2 linked regions of the Streptomyces venezuelae genome follow. The protein of the gene in region 1 binds, or shares a complex with, the protein of each later gene. Links are inferred from orthologs where the notes say so. Each region holds a gene or a part of one and is shown on either strand. Other genes may lie near its edges.

Region 1 (14,039 bases):
CGACCAGACCCGTCTGCAGGCTCGTGCCCAGCGGCTCGGTCTCCCAGGTGAGGGCGGTGCCGAGGGCGGCCGCGAGCATCGCGAGCAGATGGACGAGACCGGCGATGGACAGCGGAGTACGCCGGACCGAGGGTGTCGGCCGGTCGGCGCGGGAGGGGTCGGGTCCCCACTGGCTTCCGGGCTTCGGCACCACGCCGTCGACCTTGCCGTCCTTGTCGACGAGGCCGTGCGGTCCCCAGAGGTATGCGAAGGTCACCCTGCCGGTCGAGCCGTCCTTCACGATCGGGTCCTTCCACCAGGAGTGGTACTCGATCCGGGGAGGCGCCTTGGTCTCGGGCGGCGCCTCGACGACCACGTGGGCGGCCCCCGTCTCCGTCCGGCCCTCCGCCTCGCCGCCGGTCGCCCGGCGCCGCGACCAGACCGCCGCGCCGCACACCGCGAGCGACAGCAGCATCGTGAAGCCCAGCATCGACCCGCTGCGCAGCGTCGTCAGGAAGATCCCGCAGCCGGTCAGCGCCATGAATATGGCGGCCAGAGTGGCCCCGGTGACCCGGCCGGTCAGGAGCCTGCGTCCCTCGTGCTCGTCCTCGCCCGCGAGCGGGACGAGCAGCCACGCGAAGCCGTAGAAGATCAGGCCGACCCCGCCCGTCACGGACAGCACGCCGACCGTGATCCGGAAGATCACCGGGTCGAGGTCGAAGTGCCGGCCGAGGCCCGCGCAGACTCCGCCGACGACCTTGCCGCTCCGCGAGCGCTGCAGAGGCAGGGAGGCATCGGCCTCCGCCGGCGGCGGGGCCTCGTGGGTCGAAGGCTTCGAACTCGTCATGCATCCATGGTGACTGCCCGTGACCCGATGCGGCACCGGGATCGACCCTGGCCCGACCCTGATATTCGGAGGGGTGTCGCCCCTGAGGCGTTACCAGGGGCGATCTCAGGGCCGACCCTGATGTCCGGGGCGGGGCGGACGTGTGACGATCGGTGCATGTCCGCAGCCGCTCGTGTCACCGAGACCGACGAACCACCCGTGCGCAGGCTCTATCGGAGCGCCGACGGGCGGTGGCTCGGCGGTGTCGCGCGCGGCCTCGCCGGCCACCTCGGACTGCCGGTCGTCTGGGTGCGCGCGCTGTTCGTGGCGCTGTTCTTCACGGAAGGCCTCGGCGTCCTGCTCTACGCGGTCTTCTGGATAGTCGTCCCGCTCGGCGTCGGCGGCCGGGCCGCTCCCCGCCCCGTCTTCGAGATCACCCCGGACGGCCGTCGCCGGCTCCGCAAGCCCGACAAGGGCCAGGTCTTCGCCCTGATCGCGCTCGTGATCGGCAGCGTGGCCCTCATCGGAAAGGTCAATGTCGACAACGAGTCCGGGCGGTACATATGGCCCCTCCTCCTCATAGCGGTCGGCGTCGTCCTGGTCTGGCGCCAGGCGGACAACGCCCGCCGGGCCAGCTGGACCGAGTCCGGCCGGCGCAGGCGGACGTTCCAGCTCGTCCGCGGACTCGTCGGCGTCGCCCTCGTCGGCACGGGCCTCGCGGTCTTCCTGGTGGTCCGCGGCTCCATAGCCCAACTGGGAACGGCCCTCACCGCCGCCGTCGCGGTCCTCACCGGGATAGCGCTGCTCGCGGGCCCCTGGCTGGTCCGGATGTCGCAGGACCTGACGGAGGAGCGGACCATGCGCATCCGCGCGCAGGAGCGAGCCGAGGTCGCGGCACACGTCCACGACTCGGTGCTGCACACCCTCACGCTGATCCAGCGCAATGCCGACGACGCGGGGGAGGTGCGTCGTCTCGCACGCGCGCAGGAGCGGGAGCTGCGGAACTGGCTCTACAAGCCCGAGGGCACCGGCCGGGACGAGGAGGAGCCCGCGACCCTCGCGGAGGCGGTGAAGAAGGCCGCGGCCGAGGTCGAGGACATGCACGGAGTCCCGCTGGAGGTCGTCGTCGTCGGCGACTGCCCGCTCGACGAGAAACTGACCGCACAGATGCAGGCCGCGCGCGAGGCGATGGTGAACGCCGCCAAGTACGGTGGCGAGGGTGGGGCGGTGCAGGTTTTCGCCGAGGTGGAGGGCCGCATGGTCTTCGTCTCGGTGCGGGACCGCGGTCCGGGCTTCGACCTGGACGCAGTGCCCGAGGACCGGATGGGCGTACGAGAATCGATCATCGGTCGTATGCAGCGCAACGGCGGTTCGGCCCGGCTGCGGTCCGTGCCGGGCGGGGGCACCGAAGTGGAGCTTGAGATGGAGAGGGCGGACGGATGAGCGACGAGACCGGAGCAGCGGCCGGGACCGAAGCGGGGGCGACGGCGCCGGGCACGGAACGCCGGGTGCGGGTCGTGCTCGTCGACGACCACCGCATGTTCCGTACGGGAGTGCAGGCGGAGATCGGCCGGACCGAGATCACCGGGGTCGAGGTGGTCGGTGAGGCCGCCGACGTCGACCAGGCGGTCACGGTCATCAACGCGACCCGACCCGAGGTCGTCCTCCTCGACGTGCACCTGCCCGGCGGTGGCGGCGTCGAGGTGCTGCGCCGCTGCGCGAGCCTGATGGCGGCCGCCGAGGACCCGGTCCGCTTCCTGGCGCTGTCCGTCTCGGACGCGGCCGAGGACGTCATCGGGGTGATCCGGGGCGGTGCCCGCGGCTACGTCACGAAGACGATCACCGGCACCGACCTGGTCGACTCGATCTTCCGCGTCCAGGAGGGCGACGCCGTCTTCTCCCCTCGGCTCGCCGGCTTCGTCCTGGACGCCTTCGCCTCGACGGACGCGCCGCCGGTGGACGAGGACATGGACCGGCTGACCCAGCGGGAGCGGGAGGTGCTGCGACTGATCGCCCGTGGATACGCGTACAAGGAGATCGCCAAGCAGCTCTACATCTCGGTGAAGACGGTCGAGTCGCACGTCTCGGCGGTGCTGCGGAAGCTCCAGCTCTCCAACCGCCACGAGCTGACCCGCTGGGCCACCGCCCGCCGCCTGGTCTGAGCCCCGCACGACCGGGACCGGTCACCCCACCCGGGTCGCTCCGGCGAAGGGCATCTCGTCGATCGGGGCGACCCGCACCGGGGCGCCGGGCCGGGGGGCGTGGATCATCTGGCCGCCGCCGATGTAGAGCCCGACGTGGCTGATCCCCGAGTAGAAGAAGACCAGGTCACCGGGGGCGAGCTGGGAGCGGGAGACCCGCTGCCCGGCGTTGATCTGGGTGTACGTCGTGCGGGGGAGGGTGACACCGGCCGCGCGCCAGGCGGCCTGGGTGAGCCCCGAGCAGTCGTACGCGGACGGACCCGTCGCCCCCCAGACGTACGGCTTGCCGAGCTGCGCGCGGGCGAAGGAGATGGCCTCGGCGGCCCGGGTGTTCGGGGCGGCCGCGGGGCCGCGCTCGCCGCCCGAGGAACGGTCGGCGCGCGCCGCGGCCGGGTCGGAGATGCCACCGGCGGCCGTGGCCGTACCCGCTGTCGTACCGCTGCTCGCGCTGTCGCTCCGCGGGGCGCGGGCGCTGTCCCGGGCCGCGACGGCGGCGTCGTACCGGGCGCGTTCCTCCGCGGTCAGCCGGGCCAGCAGCTTCCTTGCCGCCTCCAGCTTGCCGAGGACGACGGTCTTCTGCCGCCGCAGCTCCTCCTCGTGTCCGCGCAGCGCGGTCAGCCGTCCCGCGGACTCGCTGCGCAGCTGGCGGAGCGCGCCGAGCTCGCGGCGCACGGCGGTGACGGCCACCGCCTGCCGGTCCGCGGCCTTCTCCGCGAGCGCGGCCCGCTCCAGGTACTCGTCGGGGTCGGAGGTGAGGGCGAGCTGTACGGCGGGGTCGAGACCGCCCGAGCGGTACTGCGCGGTGGCCATGGACCCGAGCCCGTCCCGGGCGGTGTTGAGCCGCTCGGCCCTGCGGGCGGCCTCGTCGCGCAGCCGGTCGAACGCCGCGCGGGAGGCGTCGGCCCGCTCCTTCGCCCCGTTGTACTTCTCCGTCGCGACCTCGGCCTCGTGGTAGAGCCGGTCGACCTTCGCCTTGACCTGGGCGGTGGTGAGGCGGGGGTCCGCGTGCCCGGATCCCTCGAAGAGCGTCGCGGTCGCCGCGGAGGCGAGGGCGAGGGTGGCGGCGGTGCGGACCGCCGGTCCACCGAGCGGGGACTGCCTGGGTTTTCGGTGCGCTGCCACGAGGGCGGGTCACATCCTCTTCCCTGCGGGGGAACGGTGCCCGCAGGGCCGACGGCGGACCGCACAGGGGAGACGGACCGCCGCCGGGTTTTTCCTGGCGGGGATGACCGGCAGCCGCCGGGTGACCGGCGGTGGTGGGAGCCGGCCACCTGCTGGAAGACGCTAAACCTCGGGGTCACGCCCGGGCAGTGAGTTGACCGCTATTGGCGACAGGTGATGGACATGGATCGAACTCGTTCGTCCGGGGTGACGGACGAGGGGACATTGCGACAGTCGACCGACCGAAGCGCCGGAGGGAGTGGACCCGACCGGAGGCCGGTGATAGGGCCCCCGTTAGGCTCCGCCCCATGGACGTACTCATCAATGTCTTCGTCGCCCTGCACATCATCGGTATCGCCTCCCTCCTGGGCGGATTCCTCACCCAGATGAAGGCGATGGGCGCCGGTACGGCCCGCTTCACCCCCGCGATGCTGCACGGCGCGCTGGTCATGCTGATCACGGGCGTCGCGCTCGTCGGCCTCAACCAGGCCGACGACCAGACCGTGAACAACATCAAGATCGGCATCAAGCTGGCCGTGCTCGTCGTCGTCCTCGGCCTGGTCTACGTCAAGCGGGACGAGGAGAAGGTCGACAAGGGCCTCTTCGCCGCCGTCGGCGCCCTGACCACGGCGAACATCTTCATCGCCACCCTCTGGACCTGAGCCACGGACGCACCGGACCCGAGCCACGGACGCTCCCGACCCGAGCCCCGGATCCCGTGGTGTGACCCGTTCCGCAGCCGGGTGACGAAGGCGGCTCCCGAAGGCGGACCCGGATGTCGGTGGGGCGTCCTAGACTCGTGAGGCGATGAGCAGCCTCTTTGACGACAGCTTCCTGGCCGGCCTCCAGAACCACTCCTCGGGGGAGGCCCCGCCCCCGCCCGAGGACCACGAGCACGGCGCCCCGGCCCCGGAGGAGGTCCCGCACGACCTCTTCGGGGAGCACTTCGACGCGCCCCCGCCCCGGGACGCGTACTACCGCGACGGCGCCGCGCGCCCCGTCGTCGACCCCGCCGCGCTCCTGGAGGGGCTGAACGAACAGCAGCGCGCCGCCGTCGTCCACACCGACACCCCGCTGCTCATCGTCGCCGGCGCCGGCTCCGGCAAGACCCGGGTGCTGACCCACCGCATCGCCCACCTCCTGGGCACGCGGCACGTCCACCCCGGCCAGATACTGGCGATCACCTTCACCAACAAGGCCGCCGGCGAGATGAAGGAGCGCGTCGAGCAGCTCGTCGGCCCGCGCGCCAACGCCATGTGGGTCATGACCTTCCACAGTGCGTGCGTGCGCATCCTGCGCCGCGAGTCGAAGCGGCTCGGCTTCACCTCGTCCTTCTCGATCTACGACGCCGCCGACTCCAAGCGCCTGATGTCCCTGGTCTGCCGCGACCTGGACCTCGACCCGAAGAAGTTCCCGCCGAAGTCCTTCAGTGCCAAGATCTCGAACCTCAAGAACGAGCTGATCGACGAGGAGGCCTTCGCCGACCAGGCGGCCGACGGTTTCGAGAAGACCCTCGCCGAGGCCTACCGGATGTACCAGGCGCGGCTGCGCGAGGCGAACGCCCTGGACTTCGACGACATCATCATGACGACGGTCCACCTGCTCCAGGCGTTCCCCGACGTCGCCGAGCACTACCGCCGCCGCTTCCGCCACGTCCTCGTCGACGAGTACCAGGACACCAACCACGCCCAGTACACGCTCGTGCGGGAGCTCGTCGGCACCGGCTACGAGGACCTCGGCCCGGCCGAGCTGTGCGTCGTCGGCGACGCCGACCAGTCGATCTACGCCTTCCGCGGCGCGACCATCCGCAACATCCTCCAGTTCGAGGAGGACTACCCGGATGCGACGACGATCCTCCTGGAGCAGAACTACCGCTCCACGCAGACGATCCTCTCCGCCGCCAACGCCGTCATCGAGCGCAACGAGTCCCGCCGCCCCAAGAACCTCTGGACCAACGCGGGCGCGGGCGCGCAGATCACCGGCTACGTCGCCGACACCGAGCACGACGAGGCGCAGTTCGTCGCCGACGAGATCGACCGGCTCACGGACACCGGCCAGGTCAAGGCGGGCGACGTCGCCGTCTTCTACCGGACCAACGCCCAGTCCCGTGTCTTCGAAGAGATCTTCATCCGCGTCGGACTGCCCTACAAGGTCGTCGGCGGGGTGCGCTTCTACGAGCGCAAGGAGGTACGGGACGTCCTCGCGTACCTCCGCGTCCTCGCCAACCCCGAGGACAACGTCCCGCTGCGCCGGATCCTCAACGTCCCGAAGCGGGGCATCGGCGAGCGCGCCGAGGCGATGATCGACGCCCTCTCCCTCCGCGAGAAGATCACCTTCCCGCAGGCCCTCAAGCGGGTCGACGAGGCGTACGGCATGGCCGCGCGCTCGGCGAACGCCGTGAAGCGCTTCAACGCGCTGATGGACGAGCTGCGCACCGTCGTCGAGTCCGGCGCCGGCCCCGCCGTCGTCCTGGAGGCCGTCCTGGAGCGCACGGGCTACCTGGCCGAGCTCCAGGCCTCGACCGACCCGCAGGACGAGACCCGGATCGAGAACCTCCAGGAACTCGCCGCCGTCGCCCTCGAGTTCGAGCAGGAGCGCGGCGAGGAGCCCGCCACCCTCGCCGAGTTCCTGGAGAAGGTCGCCCTCGTCGCCGACTCCGACCAGATCCCGGACGAGGACGAGGAGGGCCGGGGCGTCATCACGCTGATGACCCTGCACACCGCCAAGGGCCTCGAGTTCCCGGTCGTGTTCCTCACCGGCATGGAGGACGGCGTCTTCCCGCACATGCGCGCCCTCGGCCAGGCGAAGGAGCTGGAGGAGGAGCGGCGCCTCGCGTACGTCGGCATCACGCGCGCCCGCGAGCGGCTCTACCTCACCCGCTCGTCGATGCGCAGCGCCTGGGGCCAGCCCTCGTACAACCCGGCCTCGCGCTTCCTGGAGGAGATCCCGCCCGCGTACCTGGAGTGGAAGCGGACCGGCCCGATGGCGAAGCCCGCCGGGCCGACCTCGGGCATCACCTCCTCGCTCTCCTCCTCCCGGGCGCGTTCCGGTCCGTCGGGCTTCGCCACCCGGCGCGCCGGCGAGAAGCCGGTGATCACGCTCGCGATCGGCGACCGCGTCACGCACGACCAGTTCGGTCTCGGCACGGTCACCGCGGTGACGGGGGTCGGCGCGGACGCCCAGGCGACGATCGACTTCGGCGACGAGAAGCCGAAGCGGCTGCTCCTGCGGTACGCGCCGGTCGAGAAGTTGTAGCGGCACGCACGGGAAGGGCCCCGGCTTCGGCCGGGGCCCTCTCTCGTACGCACGTCGGCGGGTGAAGGTCAGCTGGTCGGGTCGAGACCGTGGCTGCGCAGCCAGGCCAGCGGGTCGATGGCGTAGCCGCCGCCCGGGCGGACCTCGAAGTGGAGGTGGGGGCCGGTGGAGTTGCCGGTGTCGCCGGAGTACGCGATGACGTCGCCGGCCTTGACCTGGCCGTAGCGGATCTTGGCGCTGCTGAGGTGGCAGTACCAGGTCTCGGTGCCGTCCGGGGCGGTCACGATCACCATGTTGCCGTAGGCGCTGTTGATCTGGGTGCGGACGGTGCCGTCCGTCGCGGCCATGACGGGTGTGCCGGTCTGCACGGGGAAGTCGATGCCGGTGTGCACGGACATCCAGTTGACGCCGGACTGGCCGAAGCGCGCGCTGAGCCGGTGGAGTTCCACCGGCAGGCTGAACTTGGGGCGCAGGGCCTCCTTGCGGGCCGCTTCCTCCTCGCGCTTCTTCTTCTCGGCTTCCTGGCGGACGCGGAGGTCGATGCGCTCCTGGGTGCGGCTCGCGCGGTCGCCGAAGTCGCGGGCGTCCTCGCTGAGCGCGGCGAGCTGGGTGTCCAGCGCGCTGTTGGCGGCGACCTGCTTGACGGAACCGGGGTCGGCCGCGGCGAGGGTGGTGGTGCTGTCCTTCTTGCCGCCGTCTTCGGTGGGGTTGGTGAGCCCGCTGACGGAGGCGGCGGCGATGCCGGCGACACCCATGACGCAGGCGGAGGGGACGGCGACGGTCAGCAGGGCGGACCGTTTCGCGGGGGTACGGCGGCGGCCGCGGCTGCTGCCCGCGCCGCGGCGCACGGGGCGGCCGGCGAGCGGGGTCTCCGTGCGGAGCTCGACGTAGGGGTCGGCGGCGGCCTCGGCGACGGGCTCGTCGGCGAACTCGTCCTCGGACTCGGTGACGAACTCGTCCGTGGGCCCGGCGACGAACTCCTCGGCAGGCTCGGCGGCGCCGTGGGCGGAGTCGTCGAGGACGTCCACGAGCTCGTCGGCATAGGCGTACTCGGTCTGCGCCTCCGTCGCCTGCTCGTGGGCGTAGTCGAAGGCGAACTCGGCGGTGTGCTCCGGCTGCGGGGTGTACTGCTGGGGGACGACCGCTTCGGCCTCGGGGGCCGCCTGGTTCCAGGCGGTCGCGTCGTAGGCGCCGGTCTCCGTCGCGAAGGCGGGGGCGGCCCACTGGCCCGTGGCGTCGTACGCCTCATAGCCTCCGGCATGGGAGGTGCCCCCAGTGCCCTGGGCGGCGTAAGCGGCGTGGACGGTCTCGTACCGGCCGGTCTGCTGGGCGTCGTTCCAGGCGGAGGCGTCCCACTGTCCGGTGGTGTCGTACTGCTGCCCGGCGGTGTCGTACGCGGTGTGCGTGGCGGTGGTGCCGTACTGGTCGACGGACTGCCACTGGCCCGACGTGTCCCACTGGCCCGTGGTGTTCCACTGGCCGGTCGTGTCGTACTGCTGCTGCTGTCCTGCGGTGTCGTACTGACCGGTCATCCCGTACTGGCCGAAGTCCCACTGGCCGCTGTGGTCGGTCTGACCCGCGGGGTAGGCACCGAACAGCGGGTCGACGGCGAAACTGCCTGTGGTGTGGGCGTCGTCTCCGACGTACCCGGCGTGGGGGTGCTGGTCGTTCACCAACGTCTCTCTCGCCTCGGCAGCAGGACCATTCCGGGGCGGTCCCGATGAGGGGTGTCCCGGGGGAAGCAGTGGCGCGACTGTACCCGGCGGTATGCGCAACCGACAATCTTCGGAGGGGTTTGCCCGCGCAGGAAACGGGCAATCGGCCGTGTTTCGCCAGCTCGCGGGTAGAGCTTTGGCCTTGTGTTCGAGGAACGTTCGAAGAACAGGGTGTGGCGAGAAGACGTCAGGCGACCGAGGTTGCGCCGGGTTCCCCTTCGTGAGCGCCCGGAGCCACCGGTCCGCCGGCGTCCAGGGCGCCGAGCACCCCGGCGGCCACCGTCGGGTGGACGGGCAGCGCGAGATGGCCGATGCCGCTGACCCGGACGTTGTGCACGAGAAGGTCGGGGTGGTCGAGGCGCGCGGTCTCGACCGGCACCATCACCTGGTCGAGATCGCTCCAGAAGCTCACGAACCGCGTCCGGCAGCCGGGCGCGGGGCCGGCCAGCTCCCGCAGGACCGGCGAACCGGGGCGCATCTGCCGCACCAGCGGATGGGCGTCGGCGAGCGGGGCCACGGTGGTGCCGGAGTGCGGGGTGCCGAGCATGACGAGGGTACGCACCCTGGTGTCACCGCCCAGGCGCTGTACGTAATAACGGGCGACGAGCCCGCCCAGGCTGTGCCCGACGATGTCGACCTCGGCGTGTCCCGTGCGGGCGCGGATCTCCTCCACCCGCCGCCCGAGCAGCTCGGCGGCGCTCCGCAGGTCGCAGGTGAGCGGCGAGTAGTTGAGCGACTCGACGCAGCCACGGCCGTGCCGGTTGAGGACACGGCGCAACAGGACGAAGACGGAGCGGTTGTCGACGAAGCCGTGCAGCAGGACGACCGGGCGCATCCCCGGGGCGATCGTCGCGTCGGGACCGGTGGCCGGGTCCGTGGAGGCACCGGCGGCCGGGTCGGTGGCGGGACAGGAGGGGGAGAGGCGCTCGGCCGCGATCCCGGAGGGGTAGAGGACGAGATGCCCGGTGAGGATCGCGAGCTCCAAGGCGGTGGCCTTCATCAGGGCGGTGACCTTGGAGAGCTCCATCGTCGGCCTCCCGAGCGGCACGCGGGGCCGGACCGTACGGAGGTACGCCGTACCTCCGCGCCGCACGGACGGCGGCGCGGAGGTACGGCGACCTCCTCGCGGCTCCCTTGCGACCGGGCCCCGCTTGCGGCTGGTGGGCCCAGGAGGAGGGCCCTAAGCGGGGAACGGCGCAGAGCGAACATGTCCCACGTGTGATTTCCCCCTCCCTCGCCACCGTGAAACGGCCGCTTGCGGGATGCTGGAGATAACGTTCGTTCACCGCCCCGGCAATCAAGCGCGGGGGTCGCATGTGGAGGCAGTGATGGGTGTGACCGGTCCGATCCGCGTGGTGGTCGCCAAGCCGGGCCTCGACGGCCACGATCGCGGGGCCAAGGTGATCGCGCGGGCGCTGCGCGATGCCGGTATGGAGGTCATCTACACCGGTCTCCACCAGACTCCCGAGCAGATCGTCGACACCGCGATCCAGGAGGACGCCGACGCGATCGGTCTCTCCATTCTCTCGGGCGCGCACAACACGCTCTTCGTGAAGGTCCTGGAACTGCTCAAGGACCGGGACGCGGAGGACATCAAGGTCTTCGGCGGCGGCATCATCCCGGACGCGGACATCGCGCCGCTCAAGGAGAAGGGCGTGGCGGAGATCTTCACGCCGGGCGCGACGACCGCTTCCATCGTCGAATGGGTGAACGCGAACGTCCGCGTGGCGGCCTGACCCGTCGTACATCCGTGCGCCTTCGGGTGTCTCGTCTGTCAGGGCCCTTCCCTTCGGGAGGGGCCCTTCGACGTGTGCCGTCCCGTCAGGTGGCGGCCCCGGTGGGCTCGGGACCGCCGCTGAGCTCGGCGTGCATCGCGGCGCGCAGCCGGAGGGTGGAGACCAGGCGCTGGAAGGCCTCGGACCAGTAGCCGCCCGCGCCGGGCGCGGCGTCCTCCTCCTCGTCGGGCAGGGCCGTCAGGGAGTCCAGGTGGCGCGCCGCCTCCGGGGAGAGACAGCGCTCGGCGAGTCCCATCACCCCGCTGAAGCTCCAGGGATAACTGCCCGCGTCCCGGGCGATGTCGAGGGCGTCGATCACGGCGGCGCCCAGCGGCCCGGCCCAGGGCACGGCGCAGACACCGAGCAGTTGGAAGGCTTCCGACAGGCCGTGGGCGGCGACGAAGGCGGCGACCCAGTGGGCCCGCTCGTCCGCCGGGAGCGTCGCGAGGAGCTGGGCACGCTCGGCCAGCGACGAGGTCCCGGGGCCGGTGGCGGGCGGCACGGCGGGGGCGCCGAGCAGCGCGCGGGACCAGGACGCGTCCCGCTGCCGTACGGCCGCCCGGCACCAGGCGGCGTGCAGTTCGCCCTGCCAGTCGTCGGCGACCGGCAGGGCCACGATCTCCTCCGGGGTCCGTCCGCCGAACCGGGTGATCCAGCAGGCGAGGGGGGCGGCCTCGACGAGCTGGCCCAGCCACCAGGAACGCTCGCCCCGCCCCGCCGGCGGGGTCGCCACGACACCGTCGCGCTCCATCGCCGCGTCGCACTCGTGCGGCGCCTCGACGGAGATCGTGGGCGACTCCGCCGTCCGGTCGAGGCCGACGCAGGTGGCGGCCCGGCCGGCCATCCGGCCCGCGAACGCCGAGGCGGGCAGGGCGGCGAGCAGTTCGGCGGCGGTCGCGCGGACGTTGCGGCTGCGGTCGGCGAGGGCGGCCTCCAGGAACTCCTCGTCCGCGTCGGAGAGCCCGGTCCGCAGCGAGTCCAGGAACATCAGCCGGTCCTCCGCGCGCTCGGCGGTCCAGGTGGACGCCAGGAGGGCGCGACCGGCCGCCGCGTCCCCGGTCCGTACGGCGGCCAGCAGCGCGACCCGCTCGGCGAACAGGCCCTCGTCCCACAGGGCCCTGACGCCCTCGGAGTCCTCGGGGGACGGGAGACGGCCGGCCGCGCCCGCACCGCGCAGGGCGAACCGCCACTCGGGGTTGAGGGAGGCCAGCCACAGGCCGCGCGGCCCGGCGAGCCGGAGGGCGTGGGGGCGCAGGTCGGTGCGGGCCCTGGCCGCGTCGAGCAGGGCGGGCAGGGCGGCGGGCGGTGCCTTGTACCCGCGCTCGTTGGCGAGGGTCAGCCACTGGGGCAGCAGTTCGGCGAGGTCGGGAGCGGCCCCGCGCCTCCCGGCCGCGGGCGACGGCGCGGCCCGCCCGGCGAGGAGCTGGTCGAGCCGCCTCCGGGCCGCCTCGGGCAGCGGCCGGCGCGGGTCCTCCGGCGCGGGGTCGAGCGGGGGCGCGGCGGGCCCGGGGCGCAGCCCCGCCCTGCGCCGTACGGTGTGCAGCGCGGCGGCGTCGAGCAGCGTACCCGCGAGGTCCCCGCCCGCCGGGCCGGCGCCCGGCGTGCCCGCGCCGGTCGTGCCCGCGAGGGCCGTGGGCGGCCGTCGGTCCGTGCCGAGCAGTGCGGAGGTGACGAGCTCCTCCCAGAGGCGAGCGCTGTCGTCGGTGTCACCGCCACGGCCGCCGTCGCCGCCGCTGTCCGAGCTCGCGGTGTACGGGGCCGGGGGCGTCGCGCGCGTGTTCATCGAGGTCCTCCGTGCGGTCGGGGGAGGTGGCGGGCCGTCATATGAGGGGGACCGTCTCGGCCGGGGCCTCCGCCGACCAGGCGGCGAGCGGGGTGAAGCCCCGGTGGCCGCACTCGCCGAAGACGGTCAGGGGAGCGCCGCCGGAGAGAGCGACGAGACGCCAGAGCCCGGGCCGGTTCTGCGCGGCGGGCGTCAGTGGCAGGGCCTCGCGGCCGTCCGCGTCGGCGAGCTGCCAGCCGTACTCCGCGCGCGCCGGGACGACCTGGCGCAGCGTCACGGGCCAGGACTCCAGCCACGGGTCCTCGCTCAGCGCGCGCCCGTACGCGTCGAGGGCCTCGCCCACGGGCCCGCCGGGCGGCGGGGAGGCGGGGGCGTCGACCGGGACGAGGTGCTCGCCCGGCTCCGCGCGCAGCCGGCCGGCGCCCGTGTACGGCGTCAGCTCGCCGTCGAGCAGCGCGCCCACGGGAAGGGCGATGGCAGGGGCCCGGCCTGCCGCGCCGAAGGAGAGGAGGAACACCGTCCGTCCGGTCGCGGCCCCGTACAGCCAGACGCGCCGGGTGGTCAGCCGGGCGTCGGCCGTGTCGTACTGCGCGAGGACGAGCCAGTGGTCGCGCACCGGGACGCCGTCGGCCGGGACGGTGAGACCGACCCGGGTCCGCACGGTCGTGGCGAAGCCGGCGGGCAGCCGGTCGGCGGCGAGCCAGGCCCGGTCGAGGAGATGGGTGAGCGCGCACTCCTCCAGGAGGCGCACGGGCCAGCCGGGACCCGAGCCCGGTATCGCGCCCAGCTCCCGGACCCGGCCCGCGAGTCCCGGCGCCTGGGCGTCGACCATGCGGGCCGCGGTCTCCTCCCAGAGGCCGTACCCGCTCCGCTCCGCCGTGGCCAGGCCGCCGCGGAGCAGGTCGGCGAGCCGCTGCTCCAGCTCCTCCGCGCCCGCGGTGATCCGGGCCGCCCTGCGCTCGGCCCTGCGGCGCGCGGCCTCGGGATCGGCCACGGCCCCGGAGGAGCCCGTCCCGGCGGGCCGGGCCGTGCTCCCGGCACCCCTGTCCCGGCGCTTCGCGAGCCAGGGCGCCGCCCATTCCGGCGGGGTGCCGTCCGCGACCGCCGCCGGGTCGGACGCCTGGAGCAGCAGCAGTCCCAGCGCGTGCTTGCAGGGGAGCTTCCGGCTGGGGCAACCGCACTCGTACGCGGGCCCGGTGAGGTCGACGGCCGTCTCGTACGACCGGCCGCCGCTGCCCCCGCACCGGCCCCAGAGCGCCCCCTCGCCGCGCCCCGTGTCCGACCACGGTCCGGCCGTGCCCAGCTCGCTCCCCGCTCTGCGCGAGGCATCGTCAGGAGCCAGTG
Region 2 (13,978 bases), 3.1 Mb from region 1 along the record:
CACCACCCGCTGTACTCCTCCGGCGGCCACGGCAACGACCCGGTCTCCAAGCCCGTCTGGAAGATCCTCTACGGCGCCAAGGCCGACCTGGTGCTCAACGGACACGACCACCACTACGAGCGCTTCGCCCCGCAGGACCCCGAAGGCCGGGCCACCGCCGACGGCATCGTCGAGATCGTCGGCGGCATGGGCGGCGCCGAGCCCTACGACATCGAGACGGTCCAGCCCAACAGCCAGAAGCGGATCAGCGGTCCGTACGGCGTCCTGAAACTGGACCTCACCGACACCACCTACACCTGGCAGTACGTCGGCACCGACAACCAGGTCAAGGACTCCGGCCCGACCTACACCTGCCACTGATGTACCTCGCGACCACCGGTCGCCGCGACGCGCCGCCCACCCCCTCGCGGGGCAGGCGGCGCGTCCCGGGCACCGTCCTCGCGCTCGGCGCGGTCAGCCTGGTCACCGACATCTCCTCGGAGATGGTGACCGCCGTGCTGCCGCTCTACCTCGTCGTCGGACTCGGCCTCTCCCCGCTCCAGTTCGGGCTGCTCGACGGGCTCTCCACCGGCGCCACCGCGCTCGTACGGATCCTCGGCGGAGCCACCGCCGACCGAGGAGGACGCCACAAACAGGTCGGAGGGCTCGGCTACGCCCTCTCCGCCTGCTCCCGGCTCGGCCTCCTCCTCGCGGGCGGCTCGGCCGCCGGGATCGCCGGGGCCATCGCCGCCGACCGGCTCGGCAAGGGCGTCCGCACGGCTCCGCGCGACGCGCTCATCACTCTGCACAGCCCGCCCGAGGAGCTGGGCCGCGCCTTCGGCACCCACCGCGCCATGGACACCACCGGGGCCCTCCTCGGCCCGCTGGCCGCCTTCGCCCTCCTGTGGGCCACGGCGGAGGCCTACGAGGCGGTCTTCGCCGTCAGCTTCTGCGTCGGGGCCTTCGGCGTCCTGCTGTGGGTGCTGTGCGTCCCGGGGCGTCGGCGAAGCCCGAAGCCGCCGCTGCGGCCGGCGTCGCCGGGTCCCCGCCCCGGCGCAGAAGCGGCGCCACGCGCGCGTGGCGGGGTCTTCAGCGCGCTGCGCTCGCCCGCGTACCGGCGGATCCTCCTGTGCGCCGCCCTCCTCGGAGCCACCACGGTGGGCGACGCCTTCCTCTACCTGCTGCTCCAGCAGCGGCTCGAACTCGACGCCACCTGGTTCCCGTTCCTGCCGCTCGGCGCCGCCGGCGTCTATCTGCTGCTCGCCGTCCCGGCGGGCCGCCTCGCCGACCGAATCGGCCGCCGCCGGCCGTTCCTGTACGGCCACGGGGCCCTGCTCCTCGCGTACGGGCTGCTCCTCGCCCCCGTGACGGACGTCCTCCTCCTCGGGGGAGTCCTCGTACTCATCGGCATCTTCTACGCGGCCACCGACGGCGTCCTGATGGCCCTGACCGGCCCCTTCCTCACCGAGGGGCGCCAGGCGGGCGGCCTCGCGCTCGTGCAGACCGCGCAGGCGCTGGCCCGGCTCGGCGCCGCCGTCGCGTTCGGCGCCGTCTGGACGGCGAGCGGGCCGCGCACGGCGCTCGTGGCGGCGGGCCTGGCCCTCGCCGCCGCCCTGTGCTGCGCCGCAGGATTCCTGCCCGCGAGCGACCGGCCCGCCGAACCCACGCCCCTCCGAGAGGACTGACCCATGCACGCCGAGACCGACGTCCGCCTGTCCCGCCACGCGCGCGCGTGGATCCTCGTCCTCGCGCTCGTGCTGCTCGGCGGCGGCGCGACCGCCTACACCCTGCGGGCGGCCTCCGGGCGGCAGACCGGGGCCACCGGCACCCCGGTGGCCGGCTTCACCCTCGACGGGGCCCGTCCCGGCGCGCTCCACTTCAGGGACACCGCGACCGGGCGCGTCGCCCGCCTGGACCCCTCCGCGTCCGGCGGCCGGGTCGCCGGCGGGCCGGCCTGCGACCGCTTCCACGCGGCCGGGCCCACCGCGCTCTGCCTGGTGCGCCGGCCGGGCGTCCCGGCCCGCTCGTACGCCCTGGTGCTCGACGACCGGCTGCGCGAGACACGCCGGATCGCGCTCCCGGGCATCCCCAGCCGGGCCCGGGTCTCCGCCTCGGGGCGGATGCTCGCCTGGACGATGTTCGCGACCGGCGACTCCTACGCGCGCTCGTCCTTCTCCACCCGCACGTCCATCCTCGACCTGCGCACGGGATACCTGGTGAAGAACATGGAGCAGATTCCGCTGACCCTCGACGGACGCCGGTACCACGCCCCCGACGTCAACTACTGGGGCGTCTCCTTCGCCGCCGACGACAACCGCTTCTACGCCACCGTCTCGACGGGCGGGCGCACCCATCTCGTCGAGGGAGACATGGCGAACTGGTCGGCCCGGACCCTGCGGGAGAACGTCGAATGCCCGTCGCTCTCCCCGGACGGAACCCGTCTCGCCTTCAAGAAGCGGGTCTCCGAAGGCCCGCGCGAGCCGTGGCGGCTGTACGTGTACGACCTGCGCTCCGGACGGGAGCACCCCGTCGCCGAGCGGCGAGGCATCGACGACCAGGCTCTGTGGACGGACCCCGGGACCCTCGCGTACGGATACGGGGGAGCGGTCTGGTCCGTACCGGCCGACGGCACGGGGGAGCCACGGCGGCTGGCGCGCGGGGCCTCGTCACCCGCGCTGCCGCGCTGACCGCCGTGCAGCCGGCCGCCGTGCGGCAGGCCGCCGTACCGCCGGCCGCCGTGCTCGGTTCAGGCCTTCCGGAGGGCGCCGCGGACCGCGAGCGCCGCCATCGGCAGCAGCAGGCACGCGGCGATCGCGTTGAGCGGCCCGTAGCCCGCCTGCGAGACGATCAGACCGGCCGCGAGCCCGCCGACACCGGCGGCCGTGTTCATCACGAAGTCGGAGAGCCCCTGGACGGCCGCCCGCGCGGCCTGCGGCACCGAGTCGGTGAGCAGCGCCGAGCCGGAGACCAGACCGGCGGACCAGCCGAGGCCGAGGACGAAGAGCCCCAGGGCCGTCCGGCCGTGGCTCGGTCCCGCCGTGCCCGCGATGAGCGCCGCCACGGCGATCAGCCCGACGGCGAGCCCGATCACCGACAGCCGGCCCAGCCGGTCCGAGAGCCAGCCCATCACGGGCGAGAAGGCGTACATGCCCGCGATGTGCCCGCTGATCACGAGGCCGATCAGCTGGATGCCCGCGCCGTGGTGGGTCAGTGCGACCGGGGTCATCGACATGATCGAGACCATCGCGGTGTGCGAGGCGGCGACGGTGACCAGGGCGAGCCGGGCCTGCGGCGATTCCCGTACCGCCCGCATCCCTGCGCGCAGGGAGCGGCCCTCCGGCCGCTCGGCCGCCCCGGGATCCGCGAGGGCGCGGGCGGTGAGCAGCGGGTCCGGGCGCAGGAGGAGGGCGACGACCGCCGCCGAGACGACGAAGACGCCGGCGGCCCAGACGAAGGGCCCCGCGGTGGCGGGGATGCCCAGGCCGGACACGCTCTCCCCGGCGGGTGCGGCGATGTTCGGCCCGAGCACCGCCCCGATCGTGGTCGCCCACACCACGGTGGAGATGGCCCGGGCCCTGCGGTCGGGCTCGGCGAGGTCGGCGGCGGCGAAGCGGGCCGCCAGGTTGGCCGAGGAGCCGGCGCCGAAGCCGACGAGGCCGAGAAGGAGCAGCGGGAAGCTCTCGACGGCCGCGCCGAGCACCACCACCACGGCACCGAGCGCCCCGAGCAGGTACGCCAGGACGAGCCCCGCCCGGCGCCCCCGCGAGGCCATCAGCGCGGCCAGCGGCATGGCGAGCAGCGCGGGACCGGCCACCGTCGCCGTGGAGGCGAGCCCGGACAGAGCCTCCGTACCGCTGACGTCCTTGGCCAGGACGGCGGCGAGCGCGACGCCGATGGCGATGCCGAGGCCGCCGAGGATCTGGGTGGCGATGAGCACGGCCTGCACCCGTCGGCGCAGCGCGGGAAGTTCGGCCGCGGTGACGGGAGCGGATATCCCGTCAGGCAAGGTGACGTCAGGGGCGTCGGGGGAGCTGGTCACTTACGTGAGTGTGCCAGTCGTCCCATCCGATGGGAACGTCCCCCTCAGAACAGCGGCGCGGGCAGCACCCCCTCCAGCGCCAGCAGCTGCCGCTTCGTCTCCAGACCGCCCCCGAAGCCCCCGAGACCGCCGTCGCTCTCCACCACCCGGTGGCACGGCACCACCACGGGCAGCGGATTGGCGCCCATCGCCGCTCCGACCGCCTGCGCCGCGCCCGGCTGCCCCACGCGCCGCGCCAGCTCCCCGTACCCCACGACCGTGCCGTACGGGACGGTCGTCAGCTCGCGCAGCACCTGCCGGTTGAAGCCGGATGTCAGGCTCCAGTCCAGCGGCAGGTCGAAGGCGCGCGGGTCGCCCGCGAAGTACGCGTCGAGCCGGCGTATCGCCTCGGCGAGCAGCCCCGAGGCGCACTCCACCGGCTCCACCCCGAACCGCCCGCGCAGACGGTCGAGCATCTGCACCCGCCGCGCCGCGTCGGCGTGGAACTCGACCCGCACCAGCCCCCGCCCGGTCGCGGCGAGGAAGAGCGGACCGATGTCGCTCTCCACGACCGTCCACTCCACTGCGACGGCCGGTTCGCCGCCCGTCGGCTCCGCTTCGATGTCCATGACGCCCACGGTACGACCCGCCACCGACAAGCGACCGGAGCGGGCCCGACCAGCTCGGGGACCGGGGCGGGAGGCGTCACGAAGGGGCGCCGGGCCACTGCGGAGATCACGGACCGGTCTCGCTCCGGTCTCACGAGTGGAAATTCCCCGGTCACATGGTCGAGAGGCCCCCGGCGCGCCATAATCTCGCCCCGGTAGTACTACCCAGCGGTACCGACTGTTTTCGGACGACGTGGCACCAGGGGTGGAGGACACACGCTCATGCAGGGCACGGTCGACGGATTCAGCTACGGGCTCGTCACTCCGGTGGCCGCTTTCATCATGGCCTGCCTAGGCGGCGCCCTCGGCCTGAGGTGCACCACGAGGTCGCTCCGCCACCGCGACACCTTCAAGGCGGGATGGCTCGCCCTCGGCGCCACCTCCATCGGGACCGGCATCTGGACGATGCACTTCATCGCCATGATGGGCTTCTCCGTCCAGCAGGCCCCGATCAGCTACGACCGCCCCATCACCTTCGCCAGCCTGGGCGTGGCCGTCCTCATGGTCGGCATCGGGATCTTCATCGTCGGCTACCGCGGGGCGACCGCCCTGACACTCGTCACCGGCGGCACGATCACCGGCCTCGGCGTCGCCACGATGCACTACCTCGGCATGGCGGGCATGCGCCTCCACGGCCGCATCGAGTACGACACGCTCACCGTCGCCCTCTCCGTGGTCATCGCCGTCGTGGCCGCCACCGCGGCCCTCTGGGCGGCCGTATCCGTCCATGGATTTCTGGCCAGCCTCGGCGCGAGCCTGGTGATGGGCGGAGCCGTCAGTGGTATGCACTACACCGCCATGGCGGCGGTCAGCGTCCACATCCAGGGCACCGAGACGCCCGTCGGCACCGGCGACACCGCGACCTCGCTGCTCCTGCCGATGCTGATCGGCCCGGCGGTCTTCCTGATCCTGGCCGCCGTGGTCGTCATGTTCGACCCGCTGCTCGTGATGGGCGACCCGGACTGGCAGCGGCCCGCCGCGCAGAGCGTGCACCGCCCGGGCGTGCCGGCCCCGCGCCACGTGCCGTCCTACGGCGAGCCCGCCAACTGGTCGGCCCGCCCCGCCGGCCGCGCCGCCCGCCGGAGCGTCCCCCGCGGCGGCCACCGCTCCCAGGACTGGTGACGGGACCGGTGACGGGACACCTCCGCGACGGGCGGTGAGCGGATCACCGCCCGAGTGTCGGTGCCGGGTCGTACGGTGGTTCCATGCGGCCCGTTTCCAAGATCGAACGTTCGGTGGCGCCCTTCGAGGTCGTCAGCTCCTACCAGCCCAGCGGCGACCAGCCGACGGCCATCGCCGACCTCGAGCGGCGCATCCGCGCGGGCGAGAAGGACGTCGTGCTCCTCGGCGCCACCGGCACCGGCAAGTCGGCCACCACCGCGTGGATGATCGAGAAGCTCCAGCGCCCCACCCTCGTGATGGCGCCGAACAAGACCCTGGCCGCCCAGCTGGCGAACGAGTTCCGCGAACTCCTGCCGAACAACGCGGTCGAGTACTTCGTCTCGTACTACGACTACTACCAGCCCGAGGCGTACGTCCCCCAGTCGGACACGTACATCGAGAAGGACTCCTCGATCAACGAGGAGGTGGAGCGCCTCCGCCACTCCGCGACGAACTCCCTGCTCACCCGCAGGGACGTCGTCGTGGTCGCCTCCGTCTCCTGCATCTACGGCCTCGGCACGCCCCAGGAGTACGTGGACCGCATGGTCCCGCTCAAGGTCGGCGAGGAGATGGACCGCGACCAGCTGCTCCGCCGCTTCGTCGACATCCAGTACACCCGGAACGACCTGGCGTTCACCCGCGGCACCTTCCGGGTCCGCGGCGACACCATCGAGATCTTCCCGGTGTACGAGGAGCTGGCCGTCCGCATCGAGATGTTCGGCGACGAGATCGAGGCGCTCTCCACCCTCCACCCGCTCACCGGCGAGGTCATCAGCGAGGACCGCGAGCTGTACGTCTTCCCCGCCAGCCACTACGTCGCGGGCCCCGAACGCATGGAGCGGGCGGTCAACGACATCGAGCGCGAGCTGGAGGTCCGCCTCGCCGAGCTCGACAAGCAGGGCAAGCACCTGGAGTCCCAGCGCCTGCGCATGCGGACCACGTACGACATCGAGATGATGCGGCAGATCGGCTCCTGCTCCGGCATCGAGAACTACTCGATGCACTTCGACGGCCGCGAGCCCGGCTCCGCGCCGAACACCCTCCTCGACTACTTCCCCGAGGACTTCCTGCTCGTCATCGACGAGTCGCACGTCACCGTGCCGCAGATCGGCGCCATGTACGAGGGCGACGCCTCCCGCAAGCGGACCCTCGTCGACCACGGCTTCCGGCTCCCCTCCGCCCTCGACAACCGCCCGCTGAAGTGGGAGGAGTTCCAGAAGCGGATCGGCCAGACCGTCTATCTCTCGGCGACCCCCGGCACCTACGAACTCTCCCGGGGCGACGGCTTCGTCGAGCAGATCATCCGCCCCACCGGGCTCGTCGACCCCGAGGTCGTCGTCAAGCCGACCGAGGGCCAGATCGACGACCTGGTCCACGAGATCCGGCTGCGCGCCGAGAAGGACGAGCGGGTCCTCGTCACCACCCTCACCAAGAAGATGGCCGAGGACCTCACCGACTACTTCCTGGAGCTCGGCATCCAGGTCCGCTACCTCCACAGCGACGTCGACACCCTGCGCCGCATCGAGCTGCTGCGCGAGCTGCGCGCCGGAGAGTACGACGTCCTCGTCGGCATCAACCTCCTCCGGGAGGGCCTCGACCTCCCCGAGGTCTCCCTCGTCGCCATCCTCGACGCCGACAAGCAGGGCTTCCTGCGCTCCGGCACCTCCCTCATCCAGACCATCGGCCGTGCCGCGCGAAACGTCTCGGGCCAGGTCCACATGTACGCGGACCGGATCACCCCGGCGATGGAGCAGGCCATCGACGAGACCAACCGGCGCCGCGAGAAGCAGGTCGCGTACAACACGGCCCACGGCATCGACCCGCAGCCGCTGCGCAAGAAGATCAACGACATCGTCGCGACCATCGCCCGCGAGGAGGTCGACACCGAGGAGCTCCTGGGCAGCGGCTACCGCCAGACGAAGGACGGGAAGGCCGCGAAGGCGCCCGTTCCCTCGCTCGCCGCGCACGGCCCCAAGGGCCGGGGCAAGGCCGGCAAGTCCGGTGCGGCGGGCTCGACGGTCGAGCTCGGAAGCCGGCCGGCCACCGAACTGGCCGCGATCATCGAGGAGATGACCGACCGGATGCGCGCCGCCGCCGCCGAGCTGCAGTTCGAGGTCGCGGCCCGGCTCCGTGACGAAGTGGGAGAGCTGAAGAAGGAGTTGCGCCAGATGAAGGAGGCGGGTCTCGCCTGACCGGACGCGGTCCGGTGTGTTGCAAGACCGACACAAATCCGGACCGCGGCTCTGCGGTGTCAGTGCCTCTGCGTAGGGTGCTGGACAACCGCACGCACCGGACAGCGGGCGCGGGGAACGCAACGAGAGGGGCAAGCGCGTGACGGTCAACATGACCAAGGGTCAGGCCATCAGCCTGGAGAAGCAGGGCGGAGGCAGCCTCAGCCAGGTGCGGATGGGGCTCGGCTGGCAGGCGGCGCCGCGCCGCGGTCTCTTCGGCAAGCGCACGCAGGAGATCGACCTGGACGCCTCGGCCGTCCTCTTCGCGGACAAGCAGCCGGTGGACGTGGTCTTCTTCCGCCACCTGGTCAGCGACGACGGCTCGGTCAAGCACACCGGTGACAACCTCGTCGGCGGCGCGGGCCAGGGCGGGGACGACGAGGCGATCCTCGTCGACCTCCAGCGGGTCCCGGTCCACATCGACACGATCGTCTTCACCGTGAACTCCTTCACCGGTCAGACGTTCCAGGAGGTGCAGAACGCCTTCTGCCGGATCGTCGACGAGACGAACGGCCAGGAGCTCGCGCGCTACACCCTGGACGGCGGTGGCAACTACACCGCGCAGATCATGGCGAAGGTGCACCGGGTCGGCTCCGGCTGGCAGATGACCGCCCTGGGCAACCCGGCCAACGGCCGGACGTTCCAGGACCTGATGCCGGCGATCCTGCCGCACCTGTAGTCAGGGCCGCGCAGGACGCACCCACAGCTCCCGGAGGCACCAGGCCGCCGGGAGCTGTCCCGCACCACCGCACGACCGCGCTACTGCACGCCCGCACCACCGCACGCCCGCGCCACCGCATGACAGCACGTCCGCACCACTTCGTACCGGGAACCGCTGAGGGGAAAGAGCCGATGACGGCCGAGCTGGTCCGGGGGCAGAACCACCCCCTGCCCGACACCCGACTGGAGATCAGGGTGTCGGCCGGTCACCCGGTCGTCGCCGGAGCCGCCCTCGGCGACGAGCAGGGCAGGGTCCCGGGCGTGGAGTGGATCGCCCACCCCGTCGCCCCCTCGCTCCCCGGTGTGGACGTCCCCCGGCAGGCCGGGGCCGATCAGCGCCTCGCCGTCGACCTGGCGGCCGTCCCGGACGCCGTCCACCGCGTCTCCGTCCTCCTGGCACTGCCCGTGGGCGCCGGCGGACCGACCTCCTTCGGGAAGGCCGCCGCCCCCTTCGTCGCCGTCACCGGCCCCGACGGCACCGAGATCGCCAGCTACACGATCACCGGGCTCGACAGCGAGTCCGCCGTCGTCGCCCTGGAGCTCTACCGCCGCCAGGGCGCCTGGAAGGTCCGCGCGATGGGCCAGGGGTACGAGGGCGGCCTCGCCGCCCTCCTCGGCGACCAGGGCCTGGAGCGCCCCGCCGACCTGGCCGCGTCGATCCTGGCGCCGGCGTCGGCTCCGACCGCGACTCCGGCTCCGACCGCGACTCCGGCTCCCGCCTCCGAGCCCACCCCCGCCGTTCCCGGGCCGGCCCAGACCTCCGGCGGCCCGATCAGCTACACCCACCCCCGGCGCCGGCCCGCCACGCCGGAGCCGGCTCCCACGCCCGCCCCTGCTTCCGTTCCGCAGGCGTCGCAGGGGCAGTCCGCCCCCACCCCCGTCGCCGGGGACGCGGCCGGCTGGTCCATGGACGAGCGCCTGTACAACCAGGTGTGGGGGATGTTCGAGGACCTGGCCCGTACCGCCGCCGCCTACCGCAGCGCCTGCGAGTTCGCCGAGTCCCGGCTCGACCGGGAGCTCGACGAGACGCTCTCCGACTACCGCTCCCGGGTCGGCGGCGCGAACGACGCCGCGCGGTCGGCCGCCCGCGCCCGTCACGACGAGCTCGTGGAGCGGGCACGGGAGGTCCTGGACCGGGACCTCGCCCAGCTCGCCGTCGAGTCAGAGGTCGTCGAACCGGCACTGCCGCCCGCCTACGCCCGCTGGGACAACCCGGCCTGGCACGCCTACCGCCCGCCGGCGGAGGAGCCGATGGCCGTGCGCCTGGGCGACCTCCACCTGCCCGAGCGCACCGAGCTGCGGATCCCCATGCTCGTCCGGCTCCCGATGGAGCGCGGGCTCTGGGTGGACAGCGGGCGCGGCCGCTCGGAGGCGGCCGGCCTCCTCGACGAGACGGAGCTGCGGCGGCTCGCCCTCGACAGCGCGGTCGCGCACGCGGCCAGACTGCTCGCCGTCCACCCGCCGGGCGGCTTCGCGGTCCATGTCGTGGACGCGGCCGGGGCCGGCGCCGCCGCGCTCGCGCCGCTCGTGGACACCGGCGTGCTCGCCGCCCCGCCCGCCCGGGGCGCGGCGGGCGTCACGGCCGTCCTCGACCAGCTCACCGAGCGGGTCGACCTTCTCCAGATGGCCCTGCGGAACGGCGCGGTCGACGCGCTGCCGCCCGGTCTGGACGACGCCCGGCAGCTCCTGATCGTGCACGACTTCCCGCACGGCTTCGACGACCGGGCGGTCACCCGGCTCCGGTACCTGGCCGACGAGGGCCCGGGCGTCGGTGTCCATCTGCTGATCGTGGCCGACCGGGAGGACGCCGCCGAGTACGGCCCCGTGCTCGATCCCCTGTGGCGCTCACTGCTGCGCCTCACCCCCGTCCCCGACGACCACCTCGCCGATCCTTGGGTCGGTCACGCGTGGTCGTACGAGCCCCCGCTCCTGCCGCCGGGCAGCCGGGTCCTCCGTCAGGTGCTCGCCCAGGTCGCGGAGGCCCGTCCGGCAAAGCGGCCCTGACCTGGCTCCGGCCACGCCTCGACCTGGCTCTGACCTGGCCTTTTGGTGGCTCTTTACCCTGCCCTTTACCTTCTCTTGGTCTTTCGGGTAGTGTTCGTGGTGCGGAGGGGAGTACTCCCCATGCGCGGCGTACCCGTCAATACGGACGGATCCTCGGTGATCCGATCCCGGGGCGTCGGCCCGGACGTGGTGCGAACCGCCCGGGTGGAAGAGACCTCCGGCAGCGACGACGCTGATCAAGTAGCCGTACGACGCCGGAGGCGCAGTGGACGTTTCAATGACCCTGTGGGTGCTGACCATTCTCGGTCTGGTCGCCCTCATCGGAGCCGACTTCTTCATCGGGCGGAAGCCCCATGACGTCTCGGTCAAGGAAGCCGGAATCTGGACGATCGTCTGGGTCGTGCTCGCCGTGCTCTTCGGAGTCGGTCTGCTGGTGTTCGGCAACAGCCAGGCGGCCGGGGAGTTCTTCGCCGGCTACGTCACCGAGAAGTCGCTCAGTGTCGACAACCTCTTCGTCTTCATCCTGATCATGGCGAAGTTCTCGGTCCCGTCCCACCTCCAGCAGCGCGTGCTGCTCGTGGGTGTGGTGATCGCCCTGGTCCTGCGCACGGTCTTCATCGTCGCGGGCGCCGCGGTCATCGCGAACTTCTCGTGGGTCTTCTACATCTTCGGCGCGTTCCTGATCTACACCGCCTGGAAGCTCATCCAGGAGGCGCGTGCCGACGAGGAAGAGGAGGACTGGGAGGAGAACCGTCTCCTCAAGTCCGTCGAGAAGAAGTTCGGCGTCGCCGACAAGTACCACGGCACCAAGCTCTTCATCCGCGTCAACGGCAAGCGCGTCCTGACCCCGCTGATGGTCGTCATGATCGCCATCGGCACCACGGACATCCTCTTCGCCCTCGACTCCATCCCGGCGATCTTCGGCCTGACCCAGGACCCGTACATCGTCTTCACCGCCAACGCCTTCGCCCTCATGGGCCTGCGGCAGCTGTACTTCCTGATCGGCGGCCTGCTCAAGAAGCTGGTCCACCTCAGCTACGGCCTGTCGGTGATCCTCGGCTTCATCGGCGTGAAGCTCGTCCTGCACGCCCTGCACGAGTCCGGGGTGCACGTCCCGGAGATCTCCATCGGGTTCTCGCTGGCGGTCATCGGCGGCGTCCTGGTCGTCACCACGATCACCAGCCTGATCGCCTCCAAGAAGCAGTCGGAGCGAGCCGCTGCCGAGAGCGCGGCCGGCACCGACGGTGTCGAGGACGCGGACGGCGTCCAGAAGGACAGCATCGACGCCTGACGCGTCACCCACGGCGACGGCCGGCCAGGGGCACCCGCCCCCGGCCGGCCGTCGCCGTTTCGTGCTCCTGTGTTCCCGGCCTTCAGGCCGGTGCGGCCTCCACCGCCTCGGAGGGCTCCGGCAGCGTCTCCGGCAGCAGCGCGAAGCAGCCCAGGCTGATCAGGGCCACCACGGTCAGATAGGCGGCTACACCCCAGGGCGGGCCCGAGCCGCCGTCCGCCGAGAGGGCGGTGGCGACGATCGGCGTGAGGGCGCCGCCGAGGACGCCCGCGAGGTTGTAGCCGACGGCCGCGCCCGTGCAGCGGACGCGGGGCTCGTAGAGCTCCGGGAGGTACGCGGCGATCACCGCGAACATCGTGATGAAGGCCAGCAGCGAGCCCAGGAAGCCGAGGAACATCAGGAACGGCTCCGCGGTGTGCAGCAGGGCCACCATCGGGAACATCCAGAGCGCCGAGGCCGCGCACCCCGCGAGGCACAGCGGGCGGCGGCCCCAGCGGTCGGCGAGGAGGGCCACGAAGGGCGTGGCCGCGCCCTTGACCGCCACCGCGGCCATCACACAGGTCAGCATGACCGTGCTGCTCACCCCGAGCCGCTCGGTGCCGTAGGTCAGGGCCCAGGTGGAGACGGTGTAGAACACCGCGTACCCGACGGCGAGCGCCCCGGCCGTCAGCAGCACGAGACGCCAGTGGTCGCGCGCGACCTCGGCCAGCGGGGCGCTCGCCCGCCGGCCCGACGCGGACAGCTCCTCGAACTGCGGGGTCTCCGCCAGCGAGGAACGCAGCAGCAGCCCGGCGGCCGCGAGCAGCCCCGCCGCCCAGAACGGCACCCGCCAGCCCCAGGAGCGGAAGTCCGCGTCGCTCAGGCCCGCCGTGAGCGCCAGCATCACCCCGTTCGCGAGGAGGAAGCCGACCGCAGGGCCGATCTGCGGGAAGCTCGCCCACAGCGCGCGCCGGTTCGGCGGCGCGTGCTCGGCGGTCAGCAGGACGGCGCCGCCCCACTCGCCGCCGAGGCCGAGTCCCTGGAGGAAGCGGAGGGTGAGCAGGAGCAGGGGCGCGGCGATGCCGAGCGTCTCGTACGCGGGGACGCAGCCGACCGCGACGGTGGCGCAGCCGGTCAGGAGCAACGAGGCGAAGAGGACCGGCCGGCGGCCGTACCGGTCGCCGACGTGCCCGAAGAGGACCGAGCCCAGCGGGCGGGCGACGAAGCCGATGGCGAAGGTGCCGAAGGCGGCCAGGGTCCCGGCGAGCGGGGAGAAGGTCGGGAAGAAGAGCGGCCCGAGGACGAGGGCGGCGGCGGTCCCGTAGACGAAGAAGTCGAAGAACTCGATGGCGGTGCCGACGAGCGAGGCGGTGGCGAGCCGGAGCATCGACGGCGGAGCGGGTGGAGCCGGGGGAGCGGGTGGGGACGGAGCGTGACTGGGGCGCATGTGGCGCCAACTACCCGGCGGCCGTCCCGGTTACGGGGGCGTACGGAAGCGCGCGGCCGGTGAGCCGCGCGCTGTCGGTACGACGGCCGCTCACCAGCCGCGCTCGCGCCACTCCGCGAGGTGCGGCCGCTCGTCACCGAGCGTGGTGTCCTTGCCGTGGCCCGGGTAGACCCAGGACTCGTCCGGGAGGACGCCGAAGAGCTTGGTCTCCACGTCGTGGAGGAGGCTCGCGAAGGCCTCAGGGTCCTTCCAGGTGTTGCCCACCCCGCCGGGGAAGAGGCAGTCGCCGGTGAAGACGTGCGGGTGGCCGTGCGGGTCGTCGTAGACGAGGGCGATCGAGCCGGGCGTGTGCCCGACCAGCCTGCGGGCGGTCAGCTCGACCCGGCCCACCCGGATCGTGTCGCCGTCCGCGACCGGCACGTCGGTGGCGACCGGGATGCCCTCCACGTCGTCCGCCCCCGCGTAGGTCCGGGCGCCGGT

Evidence for each region.
Region 2: the proteins of pcrA (region 1) and uvrB are in contact, whole or in part, in a crystal structure (PDB 7EGT), measured with the Thermus thermophilus proteins. The link is inferred for Streptomyces venezuelae from one-to-one orthologs. Residues at the interface, in WP_096412145.1 of Thermus thermophilus: His654, Arg656, Phe657, Gln666, Asp668, Glu669, Lys680, Arg681, Leu682, Ser683, Lys685, Tyr686, Ala687; in WP_096411307.1 of Thermus thermophilus: Glu23, Leu25, Arg26, Asp27, Gly28, Glu29, Arg30, Phe31, Arg55, Glu326, Asp327, Phe328, Glu379, Ser382, Gln383, His398, Gly400, Arg401.

What each region holds. Positions count from the first base shown.
Region 1 is NZ_CP029194.1:3,419,043-3,433,081, reverse strand. The notes cover bases 4,664-7,698. They hold pcrA (DNA helicase PcrA), read left to right. Parts: upstream 4,664-4,974; coding sequence 4,975-7,422; downstream 7,423-7,698. Other genes in these bases: DEJ46_RS15185 (M23 family metallopeptidase), read right to left, coding at 7,491-7,698; DEJ46_RS15195 (hypothetical protein), read left to right, coding at 4,664-4,829. Also shown: DEJ46_RS15215 (PspC domain-containing protein), read right to left, coding at 1-826; DEJ46_RS15210 (ATP-binding protein), read left to right, coding at 983-2,248; DEJ46_RS15205 (LuxR C-terminal-related transcriptional regulator), read left to right, coding at 2,245-2,967; DEJ46_RS15200 (C40 family peptidase), read right to left, coding at 2,989-4,128; more of DEJ46_RS15195, read left to right, coding at 4,476-4,663; more of DEJ46_RS15185, read right to left, coding at 7,699-9,095; DEJ46_RS15180 (esterase/lipase family protein), read right to left, coding at 9,325-10,164; DEJ46_RS15175 (cobalamin B12-binding domain-containing protein), read left to right, coding at 10,466-10,873; DEJ46_RS15170 (DUF5691 domain-containing protein), read right to left, coding at 10,959-12,695; DEJ46_RS15165 (SWIM zinc finger family protein), read right to left, coding at 12,733-14,039. UniProt on the Escherichia coli protein: A helicase with DNA-dependent ATPase activity. Unwinds DNA duplexes with 3'-5' polarity. Translocates on single-stranded DNA with 3'-5' polarity. Initiates unwinding more efficiently from a nicked substrate than double-stranded DNA.
Region 2 is NZ_CP029194.1:6,564,703-6,578,680, forward strand. The notes cover bases 5,471-8,444. They hold uvrB (excinuclease ABC subunit UvrB), read left to right. Parts: upstream 5,471-5,870; coding sequence 5,871-8,018; downstream 8,019-8,444. Other genes in these bases: DEJ46_RS30030 (MHYT domain-containing protein), read left to right, coding at 5,471-5,787; DEJ46_RS30040 (TerD family protein), read left to right, coding at 8,158-8,444. Outside these bases: DEJ46_RS30005 (discoidin domain-containing protein), read left to right, coding at 1-360; DEJ46_RS30010 (MFS transporter), read left to right, coding at 360-1,664; DEJ46_RS30015 (PD40 domain-containing protein), read left to right, coding at 1,668-2,666; DEJ46_RS30020 (MFS transporter), read right to left, coding at 2,726-4,018; DEJ46_RS30025 (methylated-DNA--[protein]-cysteine S-methyltransferase), read right to left, coding at 4,063-4,626; more of DEJ46_RS30030, read left to right, coding at 4,888-5,470; more of DEJ46_RS30040, read left to right, coding at 8,445-8,736; DEJ46_RS30045 (TerD family protein), read left to right, coding at 8,910-10,781; DEJ46_RS30050 (TerC family protein), read left to right, coding at 11,047-12,072; DEJ46_RS30055 (MFS transporter), read right to left, coding at 12,155-13,438; DEJ46_RS30060 (MBL fold metallo-hydrolase), read right to left, coding at 13,589-13,978. UniProt on the Escherichia coli protein: The UvrABC repair system catalyzes the recognition and processing of DNA lesions. A damage recognition complex composed of 2 UvrA and 2 UvrB subunits scans DNA for abnormalities.